DNA from 3 places in the Streptomyces stoeckheimensis genome. Region 3 is predicted to be linked to each of the others. Evidence: riboswitches for the same ligand, from Rfam matches in the RefSeq annotation. Region 3 holds a riboswitch; each other region holds the start of a gene.
What was found. Region 3 has a riboswitch for cobalamin ahead of ACE1OC_RS07070 (ribonucleoside triphosphate reductase). Riboswitches for the same ligand answer to the same signal wherever they lie in the genome.
Positions count from the first base shown of each region.

Region 1 (5,640 bases), 6.1 Mb from region 3:
CGGCTCAGAGCGCGGCGGAGGGCGAGGCGACGCGGCGCGGCCGGTTCAGTGGACTCGGACTGTGATCCATGGGGCGATCGCCTCCTCTCGGCAGGGCGTAGTTCCTACGCGGTCGCGGCCATCGGCTCGCGTCCTTGGACTGCCCGGCGGGCACGTCGGACACGGTGACGACCACCGTGTCCTCGTCCAGCTTCTTCTTCGCGGCCGCGGTGGCCGAGGCCGCCTCCGACACTCCGGCCGAAGCGTTGCCGTCGGAGTAGGAACAGCCGGTCGTCGTGGCGAGTGCGGCCGCCGCGAGCAGGATGCCGCAGGCGCCGCGGATCCTCGTGGGGGTCACGGGCACGTGACACCGGCCGAGGCCGCGACGAGGGTCTCGTCGATCTTCTGGATCTGGGGCTTCAGCTGGGTCCCCCTTCAGGGGGGAGAGACCGGTGCAGAGCTCCGAGGCGGCCTGGGTCGCCCGCTCCTTACGCCCGGGACCGGGGGAGGAGTCCACCGGTCCCGGGCCGCGGAGTCGACTCGGGTGGTGCGTGCTCAGGCCGCGAAGACTTCGCGGAGCTGCTGCTCCTGCGTACCGGAGAGGTTGGAGCGGACCAGCTGCGCCTGGCCGCCCGGGAAGGCGTTGCGCACCCGCTCGACCACGGCGTCGGAGGAGAGCAGGAACAGCGCGGAAGTCCCGGGCTTCACCTCGGACTTCACCCCGTCGATGAACTGGTCGTCGATGCCGACGTCGGACAGCGATCCGCCGATGGCCCCGGCCGCCGCACCCACGGCTGCGCCGAGCAGCGGCACGAAGAACAGGAGTCCGAAGAGCATCCCCCAGAAGGTGCCGGAGAGCGCACCGGCTCCCGTGAGGCTGTTCAGCTGCTGGGTCTTCGGCTTCTTGGCATCTTCGCGCCAGGTGACGACCGCGGCGTCGTGCACCTGTATCAGCTGTTCCTTCTGCAGGGCGAGCAGGACGGACTCCGCCTGCTGGGCCCCCTCGGGCGTGGGAAACTTCCAGACGGTGAGAGTGGTGGATGCCACGTAACGCTCCAGTTCATGGATGGTGTTGCTTGGCGTCCAGTACAACCCACATTCGGACAATCGACCACAATTAGGGTGATGGTGACTCTTGGTCACCTGCCGAGCCGTCAGCGTCATTTGCCCGTTCGGCGGTACTCGGGCTCACGGCATGAGGTGGTAGTCGGGGAAGTTGCCCGGCAGGCGTTCGTCAGCCGGGCCCCGGGTCACCGCGCGGACCAGCAGCTCTCCACCGACGAACGCGCCGCGCCACGAGGCGCCGAAGCCGCCGAAGAGTTCTTCGCGGTCCCCGCGGGAACGGGGTGTGCCGTGGCCGACCTTGAACGCGCGGATCTGCGGTGCCAGTCGGTCGTAGGTCGCCTTGTCGTCCGTCGACAGGGTGGCGACGAGCGCGCCGTTCGAGGCGTTCATGGCGGCGAGCAGGAGGCGCTGCAGCGCCTGAGCACCGAGGGATGGGTCGATCTGCGGCCCGCCCAGGGGGCGTTCGTGCACGAGCCGACCGAGGAGGAGGCGGACCAGCTCCTCACGGTCCGCACGCTCCTGGAGGTCGAAGCCGCCCGGCTGGCCGCCGCACACGCCGACGCCGAGGCCCTCGCCGCGCTCGAAGAGCTGTGCGCCCAGGGGGAGCGGGCCGTCGCCGCCGACGACGTGGACACCGCCGTCGCGACGAACGCCCGGCTCCACGCGAAGATCGCGGACCGGGACGGGGAGGCCGCCACCGCGATCATGCGCGCGCACACGGAGCACACCCGCAAGACGTACCACGAGCGGGAGAAATAGTCCGGCGGCCGCAGAGCGCCGCGCGGCCGGGCCGAGGTCCACCGTGTCTCATTTCACCGTCCGACATGTGGGAAGTCGTGTTCATTCCGCGGCCGCCCGCCCTACTGTGGGCCTCGCAGCTGGTTCGCCCCCGTCCGCCAGGCGGGATGCGTCGTAAGAGGGAACCCGGTGGGAATCCGGGACTGCCCCGCAGCGGTGAGCGGGAACGACCGCCGTCATACGCACTGGGACCGGAACCGGTCCTGGGAAGCGACGGCCATTAGGAGCCCGCCGGGAGACCGGCAGGCGAGCCCGCGAGTCCGAAGACCTGCCCGTTGCCCGTGCGCGATCGACCGCGCACGGTTTCCCGGTGACCTCGTGGGCGGGTCGGCGTGCACCTCAGGCGGATCCTCCCGTCGCGTACCCGGCCGTACGCGACCCCGGCGGTCCGCCCGTTCCGGCACCCTTCGCCTCCGCGACCCGTCACCGGGTTCATGGAGACACGCTCGCGAAGGAGAGTTCCGTGACCACCGAGTCCGCAGCCGCGCCCGTACGGGCCACCGTGTACGGCTACCCCCGCCAGGGACAGAACCGGGAACTGAAGAAGGCCGTCGAGGGCTACTGGAAGGGCCGCGTCACCGCCGATGCCCTCCGCGCCACGGCCCGCGACCTGCGCCGGACCAACTGGGCCCAGCTCGCCGGGGCCGGCATCACCGAGGTTCCGACCGGCGACTTCTCGTACTACGACCACGTCCTGGACACCACGGTCATGGTCGGCGCCATCCCCGACCGCCACCGGTCCGCCGTCGCGGCGGACGCCCTGGACGGCTACTTCGCGATGGCCCGCGGCACCCAGGACGTGGCCCCGCTCGAAATGACCAAGTGGTTCGACACCAACTACCACTACCTGGTCCCCGAACTCGGGCCCGACACCGTCTTCACCGCCGAACCCGCCCGGCAGGTGGCCGAGTTGAAGGAGGCCCTGGCCCTCGGCCACACGGCCCGCCCGGTCCTGGTCGGACCGGTGACCTACCTCCTCCTCGCCAAGCCCGCGCCCGGCGTGGCCGCCGGCTTCGAGCCGCTCACCCTGCTCGACCGGCTGCTCCCCGTCTACGCGCAGGTCCTCGCGGACCTGCGCGCGGCGGGCGCCGCATGGGTCCAGCTCGACGAACCGGCCCTGGTCCAGGACCGCACACCGGCCGAACTGAACGCGGCGGCCCGCGCCTACCGCGAACTCGGCGGCCTCACAGAGCGCCCCAAGCTGCTCGTCGCCTCCTACTTCGACCGGCTCGGCGACGCCCTGCACGTCCTGGCGAAGGCGCCCGTGGAGGGCCTCGCCCTCGACTTCACCGACCGGGCCGCGGCCAACCTCGACGACCTCGCCGCGGTCGGCGGCATCCCCGGCAAGCGCCTGGTCGCGGGCGTGGTCAACGGCCGCAACATCTGGATCAACGACCACCAGAAGTCACTGACCACCCTCGGCACCCTGCTCGGCCTCGCCGGCCGGGTCGACGTGGCCGCCTCCTGCTCCCTGCTGCACGTCCCGATCGACGCCGACGCCGAGCGGGACACCGATCCGCAGGTCCGGCGCTGGCTCGCCTTCGCCCGACAGAAGGCCACCGAGATCAGCACGCTGGCCCGCGGACTGGCCGGGGGCACCGACGCGATCGCCGCCGAACTCGCCGCGAACCGGGCCGACCTGGCCTCCCGTACCGCCTCCCGGATCACCCACGACCCGGCCGTCCGTGCCCGCACCGCAGCGATCACCGAGGCCGACGGACACCGCGCCCAGCCCTACGCCGAACGGGCCGCCGCCCAGCGCGCCCACCTAGGCCTGCCGCTGCTTCCCACCACCACCATCGGCTCCTTCCCGCAGACCACGGAGCTGCGCACCGCCCGCGCCGACCTGCGCGCCGGACGCATCGACACGGCGGCCTACGAGGAGCGGATCCGCGCCGAGATCCGCGAGGTCGTCTCCTTCCAGGAGAAGACGGGCCTCGACGTGCTCGTGCACGGCGAGCCCGAACGCAACGACATGGTCCAGTACTTCGCCGAGCAGCTCACCGGATACCTCGCCACCCAGCACGGCTGGGTCCAGTCCTACGGCACCCGCTACGTCCGCCCGCCGGTCCTCGCCGGGGACGTCTCCCGTCCCGACCCGATGACCGTCCGCTGGACCACGTACGCTCAGCAGCAGACGGCCAAGCCGGTCAAGGGCATGCTGACCGGTCCGGTCACCATGCTCGCCTGGTCCTTCGTACGCGACGACCAGCCCCTCGGCGAGACCGCGCGCCAGGTCGGACTCGCCCTGCGCGACGAGGTCGACGACCTGGAAGCGGCCGGTACGTCGGTCATCCAGGTCGACGAGCCCGCCCTGCGCGAAACGCTGCCGCTGCGCGCCGCCGACCACGCCGACTACCTGGCGTGGGCCACGGAATCCTTCCGCCTCACCACCAGCGGCGTCCGACCGGACACCCAGATCCACACCCACATGTGCTACGCGGAGTTCGGGGACATCGTCGAGGCCATCGAGCACCTCGACGCCGACGTCATCAGCCTGGAGGCGGCCCGCTCCCACATGCAGGTCGCGGACGAGCTCGCCGGCGCGGGCTACCCGCGCGAGGTCGGCCCCGGAGTCTGGGACATCCACTCTCCCCGCGTCCCCTCGGCCGGTGAAGCGGCGACCCTGCTGCGCAGGGGACTCGGGGCGATCCCCGCCGAACGCCTCTGGGTCAATCCCGACTGCGGGCTGAAGACCCGCGGCTGGCCCGAGACGAAGGACTCGCTGGAGCACCTCGTCGAAGCGGCCCGCCGGGTGCGTTCGGAAATCCGGCCGAACGCCTGATTCCCCGCAGGACGGCCGGCGTACGGGATGCCCGTGCGCCGGCCGGCCTGCGTCAGTGCACGGACACGGCGGAGGCGGGCTCCCTTTCCGGGGCGTCGTCCTTGTCGCTGCGGCCGATGTGGTTGAAGGCGAGGTTGAGCAGCACCGCGGCGACGCAGCCGGTGCTGATGCCGGAGTCGAGGATGATGCGCATGCTCTCGGGGAAGCCGTGGTAAAAGCCCTCGCTGGCCATCGGGATCACACCGATGCCGAGGCTGATGGCGACGATGAGGACGTTGTCACCGCGTTCCAGGCCGGCCTGCGCGAGGGTCTGGATGCCGCTGGCGGCCACCGTGCCGAACAGGGCGAGGCCGACGCCGCCGAGGACGGGCTGCGGCACCAGCGAGACGACCGAGGCGAGGAACGGGCACAGGCCCAGCAGGATGAGGATGCCGCCGCTCGCGGCCACGACGTAGCGGCTGCGGACCTTGGTGATGGCGACCAGGCCGACGTTCTGCGCGAAGGCGCTGGCGGCGAATCCGTTGAAGAGGGGGCTCAGCGCGGTGCCCAGGCCGTCCGCGCGCAGCGCCGCGGCGAGGGTACGCCCGAATCCAGACCCGAACGCTCCACTTCGCCCCGCCCCGTCCATCCCGCGGACGAGGTGCTGCCCATGCGGCGGATGGTCCCCGCCGCCCTGCAGCACGTGGCCAGCATGTACGCGGGCCTCGCGGCGCCCCCGCTGATCATCGGCGGCGCCCTGGGCCTGACCGCGGCGCAGCTCACCGCGCTGCTGGCCGCGAGCCTGGTCGTCGCCGGCCTGGCCGCCGTGGCCCAGACCCTGCGCTTCTGGGGTGTCGGGGCCGGACTGCCCGTCACCAACGGCGTCTCCTTCGCCGTCGTGTCACCGGTCCTGGCCGCCTCCGTGTCACGGGGGCAGGACACCCTGCCCCTGGTGTTCGGCGCCACCCTCGTCGCCGGGCTCGTCTGCTTCCTCCTGGCCCCGGCCTTCTGCCGGCTCCTGCGCTTCTTCCCGC
Region 1 covers NZ_CP169550.1:7,609,271-7,614,910, forward strand. Annotated here, with positions in the region: gene ACE1OC_RS34535 (hypothetical protein) at 5-337, opposite strand; gene ACE1OC_RS34540 (DUF1269 domain-containing protein) at 535-1,026, opposite strand; partial or broken gene ACE1OC_RS34545 (aldehyde dehydrogenase family protein) at 1,168-1,446, opposite strand; partial or broken gene ACE1OC_RS34550 (FCD domain-containing protein) at 1,444-1,803, shown strand; cobalamin riboswitch at 1,907-2,133, shown strand; gene metE (5-methyltetrahydropteroyltriglutamate--homocysteine S-methyltransferase) at 2,306-4,627, shown strand; partial or broken gene ACE1OC_RS34560 (solute carrier family 23 protein) at 4,680-5,210, opposite strand; gene ACE1OC_RS34565 (nucleobase:cation symporter-2 family protein) at 5,277-5,640, shown strand, end outside.
Region 1: it holds a riboswitch for cobalamin, as region 3 does, so the genes downstream of both, metE (5-methyltetrahydropteroyltriglutamate--homocysteine S-methyltransferase) here and ACE1OC_RS07070 (ribonucleoside triphosphate reductase) in region 3, are expected to answer to the same signal.

Region 2 (5,640 bases), 560 kb from region 3:
ATGGTCGCGGCGGCATCGATGCCACTGCCCATGACGTCGCCGATGATCAAGGCGGTCTTGTCGCCCGGGAGGGGGATGACGTCGAACCAGTCGCCGCCGATCTCGCTGGTGGCGCCCGCCGGCTCGTAGCGGTGGGCGATGCCGAGCCCGGGCCGATGCGAGGGCCGGTTCGGCAGCAGGTTCCGCTGGAGGGCGAGGGCGGCATGACGCTGGCTCTGGAACCAGCGGGCGTTGTCGATGCACACGGCCGCGCGGGCAGCGAGCTCGCCGGCCAGAGTGACGTCGTCCTCGTCGAACGGCGCCGGATTGCGGGCCCGCATCAGGCCGACGGCGCCGATCACCTCGCCGCGGGCGACCAGCGGCAGCACGAGGTACGAGTGGATGCCGGCCGCGGCGAGAACCGCGGCCGAGTCGTCGTCCCGGGCGATGCGGCGCAGGTCCTCAGCGGTCACCTTCGCCCTCAAGACGGGGCGCCCGGTGTTGACGCAGCGGATGACCAGGCGGTCCGCGGCGTACACGACGAGGTCACCGACGGGGTCCGGGGCCCGTGCGGCCTCGGTGGGGTACGCCGATACCACCGCCAAGGCGCGGAAGCGCGCCGGACCGGTCTGCGCCCCGTCGGTGCGCACGCCCTGCAGGACGCTGTCGAGGACATCCACCGTGACCAGGTCGGCCACCTCGGGCACGCACACCCCGGCCAGCTCCCGGGCCGTCTGTCCCAGGTCGAGGGTGGTGCCGATCAGCGCCGACGCATCGGCGACGAGTGCCAGGCGGCGCCGTGCCCGGGCGGCGTCGGCGGCCGCCCTGTGCTGCGCGGTGACGTCCACCACCGAGGTGGCCAGGCCCAGCACCCGCCCGGCGGGATCCTCCAGCCGGTAGAACGAGACCGACCAGGCATGCTCCTGGCCGGGATCGTCCGGGGCGTCCCCGACCATGAACCGGTCCAGCGCCGGCACCCCCGTGGCGAGGACCTCGCGCATCACCGACTCGATGGCGTCCCCCCTCAGAAACGGCGGCGTCTGCCCCGCGTCGGGTCCGGCACGGTCCTGGGCCGAGCCGCCGTTCATGCCTTCCAGCGCCGGATTGACCAGCATGAACCGCAGATCGGTGTCCATGACCCCGAGCCCGATCGGTGACTGGGAGATCAGCCGCAAGGACAGCGCCAGGTCCCGCTCCACACGCCGCAGCGTCACCTGGTCGGTGGCGATCCCCAGCGCGTAGTGGCCTCCCTGGTCGTCCTGCAGCCGCATGTTGCGGAACTCCACCAGCCGCGTACTGCCGTCCTTGTGCCGGACCGGGAAGCCGCCCGCCCAGCGCCGCCCGCTCTCCATCACGCGGGCGAACAGCCCGATGACGAAATCGAGGTGCTGCTCGTCGACCAGCAGGGGGCCCGCGAACCGCCCCAGCGCCTCGTCGGCGGAATATCCGAACAGTTCCTCGGCCTGCGGGCTCCACAGCGCGATCCGCCCGCTGTCGTCCAGCACCACCGCGGCCAGGCTCAGCACGTCCAGCAGCCCGCCGGGGGCCGCCGGGCCCGCACCCGTCCCGCCGACCTCGACCCGGAACGCATCGGACGCACTCATCCCGGCACCCTTCCGCTCACTCGTACGGCAGCCCGTACCGGCCGGACCCCGGGCTCCGATCTCCTCTCGCCCGCTCCCACCGTCTCATCGTCCCTCCGAACCGGCGGCGGGCGCCTCACGGCTACCAGCCGCCTGTCCGGTACGTCGCAGAGCGTGACGGAAGGCCCCGACGCTCGCGGACTGCGTGGGGCCCAGCGCGGCGCGTTCGGCCCTGTCGTCGCCTTCTCCCGCGCCCGTGCCATCGCGTAGACGCGAACGCCGATGAAGGTAGCTACCTGTGCTCCAAGGGCCAGCTACTTGGCGGTCAGCCTGCCTCAGCAGCCGCCTCGACGTCCTGGATGCCGCGCGGGGGCCTGGCTGGACCCACGGGAGGTAACACGCCTACGACGATGGCGGCAGACCAGGTGTCCGCGCCAGGCTCCAGCGGCCCCACCGGAATGGGGCGGGTTCTACATCTGCTGGCGCAACAACGGTCGGATCGCGGCAGCCGCCTGCGTGGTCCACGGGACCGCATAGTGGCGAGGGTCCGCCAGGACTGGCTGGCGGACCCTTTCACATCGCTCTTCAGAGAGACGCCGGAGCCGAAGGTACGGTCGCGCTCCGGTGCCCTGTCCCGGCAGTCCTGGGCTCCAGTACCCGTTCGGCGAGGTAGCCGAAAACGAGACCGAAGGAAGCCCACAACGTGGCCTGAATGGCGAGCGCCGCAAGACGGAACTCCCACACCACGTTGGCGGAAAAGTCCTTCGGCATCTCGTTGACGGCCGGGAGGAACGCGTAGGCCAGGCCGACGGCCAGGATGAAGAAGGAGCCGGCCGCGATCGTGGCGTTCCAATCGCCCAGACGCGGCGCGAGGCGCTTGCCGAGGATTACCGTGGCTACGGCCAGCAGGACACTGAGCACCATCATGAGGAAGTAGAGGGTGGTGCGCTGCCCGATGGTGTCGGCGTCGCTGACGGCCGGGGGATTTCCGGGGTACTTCAGGAACGGCACGACGTAGACCGCGATCAGGGCGCCGAGCGACAGCAGGACAGCGGTCGCTCGCGCGCTGAAGCGGCCGATCCGGCCGAGGGCGAAGCAGAACGCCAGGGCAGCGATCCCGCCCAGCGCGACGCCGTAGATGAGGATGCCGGTGGCAAGACCGGTAGTGGCCTGCATGGTGCGGCTGACCACTTCGATCCCATGTTCCGTGCTGTGCGCGTCCTCGTATGCGATGCCCGCGTCGATCTGCGGCTCGCCGAGGAAGTAGGCCACGGCCAGCGCGAGTAGCCCGGCGGCCAGGCCGGCGAGCATGCCGCGTACCAGAAGGTTTCTGACGGTTGCGGAGTTCATGTGTTCGCTCGCCTTCGTGTCAGTGGCAGGGGAAGCCGAGCAGGTGACGGCCGTCGTGCACCCATTCGTGCACACCGTCGCCCGAGAACACCGCCGTGGCGCCCTGTTCCGCGCCGACGAAGAACAGCAGGAGGAGCATCAGGGTTCCGAAGAAGGCCGCCCAGGGCAGGACCGCACGGATCGGCAGCGCGGCAGGTGCGACTGGGGCGGAAACGATCGGCGGAGCAACGGACTGCGCCATAGCAGGACCTCCTGTGGGAACACGCGTCCCGGTCGGGTGGAGCTCGAAGTGACGGCGGCGGGTCTGACTTGCCGAACGTGCACCGCCCAGTCCGTGAGCGATGTACAGGCATACAGTGGCGCGACCGTGCCGGATTCCCACCGGCTTCCGCCTGCCGTCGAATGATTCGTCGCGAAGGTACCGCGAAGCATCGACCACGCCAAGGGCGTGCGAGGCAGCAGAGAGAATCGCGCGATTCGGCTTCACGACTCAAATAGCGCCCGCAGATGCGCAGTTGTCGCGAAAAGAGAAGGTGCATGACAAGCGGGTGATGTTGATCTCAGCCGTGGGGTCGACACCGTAAATGCGCGGGCCCGCGCTCCGGCCGGGCTCTTCCGCCGGACCTGCCGGACTGCGACAAGCGCATGCGGAGCACGTCCCTGCCGCCTGCCCACCAGACCGTCGGCATGACGCTGCCACATCGACGGGTTCTCGCCTCTTGCGTGTCGATTCATCCCTTAATCGTCTGTTTGGCGAAACCGGGCAGGCCCGCCACAGCATCAACTAGTCTACTAAATGGATTAGCACGTGGGATTAAGGTTGCCCCATGACCAATCCGCATGCCCCTCGGCTGACCTCAGCGACGGGAGAGATACACCTGCATGGCTCGGTGCAGCGTCCTATTGACAGCACCCTGCAGCGGCAGCTCCCACTCGCCGAGTGTCTCGACGACCTCACCTCCGGTGCCGAGCTTCCAGCGCATCAGCCCGAAGGCGCGCTCCTGCGGATCCAAAGTCGCGGGCACACCGCGCATGTCGTATACCAACGCGCCCAGCGTGTGCGCGTCCCGGATCATCCGCCACTGCAAGGCGTTGCTCGGCCGTACTTCACGACGGTGGTCGGCGGAAGCTCCCGTCTGGTACCAGACGCGCCGTCCCGCCACGATCATGGTGTGGGCGGCGAGCACCTCATCCGCATGCCGTGCGAGATACAGCCTCATACGTCCCGGTTCCTCCGCATTCAGCTCCCTGTACTGCCGCTGGAAGTAGTCCAGCGACCGTCCCAGTCGGAAGCCGTCGCGCCGCTCGGTGACCTGCAGCAGCTCGTAGAAGGTCGCCACGTCGTCGCCCGTGCCGAGGAAGGTCTCGACCCCGGCTTTCGATGCCTTCTTGATGTTGCGGCGCCACTCCTGGTTCAGGCCGGACCACAGGTCGTCGGTGCTACGGCCGGCCAGTGGCACCTCGAAGAGGTAGCGGGGTTGGGCGTCGCCGGCACCGCCCTCCTCTCCGCAGCGTCGCCATCCGGCGGTCCGGAGCCGGTCGCCCACTGCCGCACCCACCGGATCCACGAGATCCGGTACCACGTCCTCGACCCGGCGTCCCGGTCCCACGGCCGTTTTGAGCGTCGACGCATGCCAGCGCCGGTACGGCAGCGGCGGGCCCATGCGTACGGCGAACGCCCCCGCGGAGCGCAAATGGTCCAGCAGCAGCTGGAGCATGTCCGTCAGCCTGGGATCGGCCCAGTCCAGCTGAGGCCCCTCCGGCAGATACGCGAAGTAGCGACGGGTTCCCGGCAGCGGCCGGTACAGCACCTGGGCGGCGCCGTGCTGGCGGCCCGAACCGTCGAACCAGCCGAGCCGCTCCGCCGTCCAGCCTTCCTTGACAGCCGCCCAGGACGGCAGCTGCAGAAAGCTCACCTGGTCCACCGATGTGCGCCCACTGAGGCTACTGAGGTATCCACGGTGCTGCTCGACGGTCGTGCGCGCTATCTCGAAACCGCTGGTGCGTTCAGTCATCTGCGCCTCGGCCACGGCCATGTCGGAGGCCTCCTCAATCCGGTCCACGCCCCTCCGGCGGGAGGGCGGCGGGAAGGGCCCGCTTACCTCTTGCACGCCTGGCCGTCCTGTCGTGTGGCAGGAACTTTCCGGCCGCTTCCTGATGGCGTGCGGAGGGGCGGGGCGTGACGACGCCGGAGCGGACGGAGTCCGCAGACAAGACGCCACCGCAGGCCCGGACCGGTCGGCTCCGCGGTGGCACCGTGATGATGCTCGGGTCGCTCGCGTCGCGGATCACCGGCTTCGTGCGCAGCGCGGTCATCGTCGCCGCGCTGGGAACGGCGCTGCTCGGAGATGCCTACAACGTCGCCAACACCGTGCCGAACATCGTCTACATCCTGCTGATCGGCGGGGCGCTGAACTCGGTGTTCGTGCCGGAGCTGGTTCGTGCCGCGAAGGAGCATGCGGACGCCGGCGTCGCCTACACCGACAGGCTGATCACCCTGTGCCTCGGGGCACTGACCGCGATCACCGCGGCGGCCGTGCTCGCCGCGCCCTGGATCGTCGCCGCGTACACGGACTACACGGGTGCGCAGCGAGAGCTGACCATCACCCTTGCCCGCTACTGCCTGCCTCAGATCCTCTTCTACGGCGTGTTCACGGTGCTCGGCCAGGTGCTCAACGCGCGCGACCGGTTCGGCGCGATGATGTGGACCCCGGTGCTCAACAACGTC
Region 2 covers NZ_CP169550.1:928,373-934,012, forward strand. Annotated here, with positions in the region: gene ACE1OC_RS04195 (SpoIIE family protein phosphatase) at 1-1,583, opposite strand, end outside; gene ACE1OC_RS04200 (CbtA family protein) at 2,148-2,912, opposite strand; gene ACE1OC_RS04205 (CbtB domain-containing protein) at 2,932-3,153, opposite strand; cobalamin riboswitch at 3,192-3,353, opposite strand; gene ACE1OC_RS04210 (lipid II:glycine glycyltransferase FemX) at 3,770-4,948, opposite strand; gene murJ (murein biosynthesis integral membrane protein MurJ) at 5,092-5,640, shown strand, end outside.
Region 2: it holds a riboswitch for cobalamin, as region 3 does, so the genes downstream of both, ACE1OC_RS04205 (CbtB domain-containing protein) here and ACE1OC_RS07070 (ribonucleoside triphosphate reductase) in region 3, are expected to answer to the same signal.

Region 3 (5,640 bases):
AGTTCTATCGGATGGCCAGGGGAATTCCCTATTCCGGCGAAAAGCCCGTGGCGCCCGATGATCGCAGGAGATGTACACCCGACGCGGCTTTGTCCATTCCCGCGGCCCAGCCCCCCGGGGAACGGTTGTCCGGGGGCCCGGAATCCGCTGTACTGCTGCTGTGCCGCCCGATGTACGGGCATGGCGCGGCACATACGGGGGAGGGGTCAGGATGAGTGCGGACCGGCATCGGGCAGGGCGGGGCGCGAGACCCGCGTCGCACCGGCGCCGTGCGGGCTTCCGTCGCCGAAGACCGCTGCTGAGCCTCTTCCTTTCCGCCTTCTTCCTCGTCGGCGTCTGCGCCGCGACGGGCATCGCCTGGGAGCCGCGCACCGTCGCCGACGCGCGGGCCCGCTCCGGACCCGGCCCGGCGGACACCCTGCCCGGGACCCCCGGCATCGGCCCCGTGCCGACCGCCACCGGCCCCGTCGCCACCGGCCCGGTCGCGAGCGCCCCGCAGAGTCCCGGCGGGCAGGCCCCGGACCCGAAGGCCCAGGGGGCCGGCTCGGGCGACGCAGTGCGCCCCACGGGGGCCCTGCCCTTCGACATGCCGCAGCCGGCCGTCCTGCGCTCCGGTGCCGCCGGCAAGAAGCTGGTCTTCGCCCACTACTTCACCCCGTACCCGCTCTCCCTGGACAACGTCGGCGCCGACGCCGACTACTACACCCGCAACTACCTGAAGCCGGACGGCGAGAACGGCAAGCACGAGCGCTACGGCGGCCTGCTCCGCGACCGCCCGCTGCCCGTCCCGCCCCAGGCCGGGGACTGGGAGCTCGTCAACCTCCGGCAGGAGGTCCGCACGGCCCGCGCCGCCGGCATCGACGGATTCACCCTCGACCTGCTCTCCCTGACCGGGAAGAACCGGGAACGCTCCAACCTCCTGATGGAAGCCGCCCGTTCGGTGGATCCGGCCTTCAAGGTCATGCTGATGCCGGACATGACCTCCCTGGGCACCGACGACCCGGTCGTGCTCGCCGACCTCCTCGCGGAACTCGGCAAGGCCCCGTCCGCCCACCGGCTCCCCGACGGCCGGCTGGTCGTCTCGCCGTTCAAGGCGGAGGAGAAGAGCGTCGCCTGGTGGACCGGGGTCATGGACGCCTTGAAGTCCCGGCACGGCATCCGCACCGCCTTCGTCCCGCTCTTCCTCGACTTCGGCGCGCACAGCGGTGAGTTCGAGCCCATCAGCTACGGATTCTCCGAGTGGGGCAGTCGCAGCTACGTCGGCCAGGAGAGCTCCACGCGCGACGTCCGGCGCGCCCACGCCGCGGGCAAGATCTGGATGCAGCCCGTATCGGTCCAGGACGCCCGCCCCAACCAGGGCATCTACGACGAGGCGGGCAACACCGCGACCCTGCGCGCCACATGGAACCGCGCCATCGAGGACGGGGCCGACTGGGTGCAACTCACCACGTGGAACGACTACAGCGAGGGCAGCCAGTTCGCGCCCTCCCTGCACAACGGCCATGCCTACCTGGACCTTTCCTCCTACTACCTCACCCGGTTCAAGACGGGCGGCTGGCCGAAAATCGTCCGAGACACGCTGTACCTGAGCTCGCGCACCCAGTTCGCCGCCGCGGACCCGAGCGGCGGCCAGTCCCTCGTGATGTCCCTGCGGGGCGGCAGCGCCGCGGCCCGGGACACGGTGGAGGTGCTGAGCTTCCTGACCGCGCCCGCGAGCATCCGTACGACCGTGGGGGCGGCCGAGGACGCGCACGCGGCCCCGGCCGGGGTCCACTCCGAGCTGCTGCCCCTGGGTCCGGGCGTCGGCGCGGCGTCCGTGGTGCGGGGCGGCAAGGCCGGGGCCCGGGTGGAGCTGCGCTACCGGGTGGACCGGACGGTGGAGGTCCAGGACCTCCAGTACTACGCCGCCACCAGCGGCCGGAGCTGAGTCCGCAGGGCTCCGGGGCCGGTCCGTAGGGGCTGAAGTCCCTTGCCCCGGGACCTTCGTCACCCCATATGTAGTGGTGGCGCTCTGCTGTCACATCTATATGTAGTGTTGGCTCTGCCGGTTCGGCGGGGCCTCTCCCCGACCGAGGCAACAGGGAACCCGGTGGGAATCCGGGACTGCCCCGCAACGGTTACGTCCGCCACGGCGGACGAGTCCGACACCTGCCGGCACGGGCTTTCGGTAAAGCCCGCCATTCTTCCGTGCCGAGCCTCGTGGGAGGGCTGCCGTGACTGCTGTCGTCGATGCCGTAGAGACCGTGACCGAATACCTGGACCGCCGGGACTGGCGGGTGAACGCCAACGCCAACCAGGGCTATTCGCTCGGCGGACTCATTCTCAACGCCGCGGGCAAGGTCACCGCGAACTACTGGCTGGAGCAGGTCTATCCCGCCGCCGTGGCCCGCGCCCACCGCGAGGGCGACCTCCACCTCCACGACCTGGACATGCTCTCCGGCTACTGCGCCGGCTGGTCCCTGCGCACCCTGCTCACCGAGGGCTTCAACGGGGTCCCCGGCCAGATCGACTCCGCCCCGCCCAAGCACCTGTCCTCGGCCGTCGGCCAGATCGTGAACTTCCTCGGCACCCTGCAGAACGAATGGGCGGGCGCCCAGGCCTTCTCCTCCTTCGACACCTGCCTCGCCCCGTACGTCCGCCTCGACGCGATGACGTACGACCAGGTCAGGCAGTGCATCCAGGAGCTCGTGCACAACCTCAAGGTGCCCTCGCGCTGGGGCACCCAGACCCCCTTCACCAACCTCACCTTCGACTGGACCTGCCCCGAGGACCTGCGCGCGCAGATCCCGGTGGTCGCGGGGGAGGAGACCGGCTTCACCTACGGCGAGCTCCAGGCCGAGATGGACATGATCAACCGGGCGTACATCGAGGTGATGACGCAAGGCGACGCCGCCGGGCGGGTGTTCACCTTCCCCATCCCGACCTACAACATCACCCGCGACTTCCCCTGGGAGAGCGAGAACGCCGAGCGGCTCTTCGCGATGACCGCCAAGTACGGGCTCCCGTACTTCCAGAACTTCATCAACTCCGAGCTCGAACCCCACATGATCCGCTCCATGTGCTGCCGGCTCCAGCTCGACCTGACCGAGCTGGTCAAGCGCGGCAACGGCCTCTTCGGCAGCGCCGAGCAGACCGGCTCGCTCGGCGTGGTCACCCTCAACTGCGCCCGGCTCGGGCATCTTTGCGCGGGCGACGAGACGCGGCTGCTGGCCGAGGTGGACCGGCTGTGCGAGCTCGCCAAGGACAGCCTCGAACTCAAGCGGATCACCGTCCAGAACCTGATCGACGGCGGTCTCTTCCCCTACACCAAGCGGTACTTGGGCACCCTGCGTAACCACTTCTCCACCATCGGGGTCAACGGCGTCAACGAGATGGTCCGCAACTTCAGCGGGGACGCGTACGACATCACCGATCCCGAGGGGCACGCCCTCGCCGTCCGCCTCCTGGACCGGGTCCGGGCCCGGATGGTCGACTTCCAGGAGAGCACCGGCCACCTGTACAACCTGGAGGCCACACCCGCCGAGGGCACGACGTACCGCTTCGCGAAGGAGGACCGGGCCCGCTTCCCCGGCATCCTCCAGGCCGGCACCGACGCCAACCCGTACTACACCAACTCCTCGCAGCTGCCCGTCGGCTGGACCGACGACCCCTTCGAGGCGCTGGAACGCCAGGACGAACTGCAGGGCAAGTACACGGGCGGCACCGTCCTGCACCTGTACACCCCCGAGCGGATCCCGACGGCGGAGGCCTGCCGCACGCTGGTCCGCCGCTCGCTGGAGACCTTCCGGCTCCCGTACCTGACGGTGACCCCGACCTTCTCCATCTGCGCGGACCACGGCTACCTGGCGGGGGAGCAGCCCCATTGCCCCACGTGCGGGGCGGCGTGCGAGGTCTGGACCCGGGTCATGGGCTACCACCGCCCGGTGTCCTCCTTCAACACCGGCAAGAAGGGCGAACACGCCGAGCGCGTCCACTTCAAGGCGGCGGTGTGACCGGCGAAGGGGCCGGCGACGTCATCCGCATCGGCGGCTGGTCCCGGCTGTCCACCTGCGACTGGCCCGGCCGGCTGGTCACCACCGTCTTCTGTCAGGGCTGCCCCTGGCGGTGCGGCTACTGCCACAACCCCGGCCTGCTGCCCGCCCGGGCCCCCGCCGCCGTCTCCTGGAACGAGGTGCTCGGCCACCTCGCCCGGCGGACGGGGCTGCTCGACGGGATCGTCTTCTCGGGCGGGGAACCGCTGCTCCAGCGCGGCCTGCCCCAGGCCGTACGGGAGGCCCGCGCGCTGGGCCTGGAGGTCGGCCTCCACACCGGGGGAGCCTTCCCCCGGCGCCTGGCCCGGCTGCTGGACGCGGACCTGCTGGACTGGGTCGGCTTCGACGTCAAGGCTCCGCCCGGCCGCTACGAACGGGTCACCGGCGTCGGCCACGCGGCCGCCTCGGCGGAGCGCAGTCTGCGCCTCCTGCTCGCCTCGGGGGTTCCCCACCAGCTCCGCACCACGGTGGACCCGGCCCTCCTGGACGCTCCGGACATGGCCGACCTGGACGACTGGCTCGCGGACCTGGGCGGGACCCCGACGCACCGGCAGACCGTGCGCCCCCCGGCGGCCTAGGTGTATTGCCTCGTCAGGCCCTCTCCTGCGGATCCCGCCCGGCCCGCGCGGGGGCGAACTCGGGCTGGTCCAGGAGGCGGAGCCAGCTTCCGTCGCTCTGGCGGCGGACCACCTGGGCGCGGGCGCCCGTGCCGTCGCTCGGCGGCGTGGAGGTCAGCGCGATCCCGTCGCTGACCAGCGTGGGCAGCGGCGGCTCGGGCTCGAACCGGGGCCGCCGTTCCAGGACCTGCTGCCACAGGACCCGGATGGCCTCCCGGCCCACCGTCAGCTCCCCGGGCGGGAACCCCTCTTCGACGCCCTCGCGGCCTTTCACCGGGCCCACCCCGGCGTGGAGCTCGCGCTGCTGGAGGACAACTCCGACCGGCTGGTGCAGGCCGTGCGCGCCGGCTCCGTCGACCTCGCCCTCGTGGGAACCGCCGCCACCACCCCCGACGGACTGGAGGCCCTCACCCTCGTCAGCGAGCGCCTGGTCGTCGCGGTCCCGGCAGGGCACCCCCTGGCCGTGGCGGACCGGTCACCCTCCGCGACCTCGGCGGGTACCCGGTCATCTGCGTGCCCCGGGCACCGGGCTGCGTCCGGTGCTCGACCAGGCCTGCGCAGGACAGGGGCTGCGGCCCGCGATCGCCCTGGAGGCCGGCGCCGCCGATGCCGTGGCGGACCTCGCGGCGCGCGGCCTCGGGGTCGCCGTTCTGAGCGCCTCGATGGCCGATTCCTACCGCGACCGGCTCACCGCCCGGACCATCGAGGACGGGGAGATCCCGGCCCTGCTCTCGCTGGTCTGGCGCGACACCCGCGGTCCCGCGGTACGGGAGCTGCTCCTGCGGTGCCGTCGGGCCTTCGCTCCCGTGATGGCCGGAGGAGGGGCTGTCGCTCCGACGGGGGGCGGGGCATGATCGTCCCGACAGCCGCGCCGCACACACGGAGGTCCCACGTGACCCAGCCCGCCGAGCCGACCGACCGCACCGACCGCGTCGACCCCGACGACGCCACCGGGCAGGCCGGGGCCGCCTCACGCAGCGGGTCGATACGCC
Region 3 covers NZ_CP169550.1:1,492,503-1,498,142, reverse strand. Annotated here, with positions in the region: gene ACE1OC_RS07075 (glycoside hydrolase family 71 protein) at 212-1,927, shown strand; cobalamin riboswitch at 2,029-2,171, shown strand; gene ACE1OC_RS07070 (ribonucleoside triphosphate reductase) at 2,214-3,992, shown strand; gene ACE1OC_RS07065 (anaerobic ribonucleoside-triphosphate reductase activating protein) at 3,989-4,609, shown strand; gene ACE1OC_RS07060 (YybH family protein) at 4,623-4,982, opposite strand; partial or broken gene ACE1OC_RS07055 (LysR family transcriptional regulator) at 4,938-5,057, shown strand; gene ACE1OC_RS07050 (LysR substrate-binding domain-containing protein) at 5,188-5,502, shown strand; gene ACE1OC_RS07045 (aminotransferase class V-fold PLP-dependent enzyme) at 5,541-5,640, shown strand, end outside.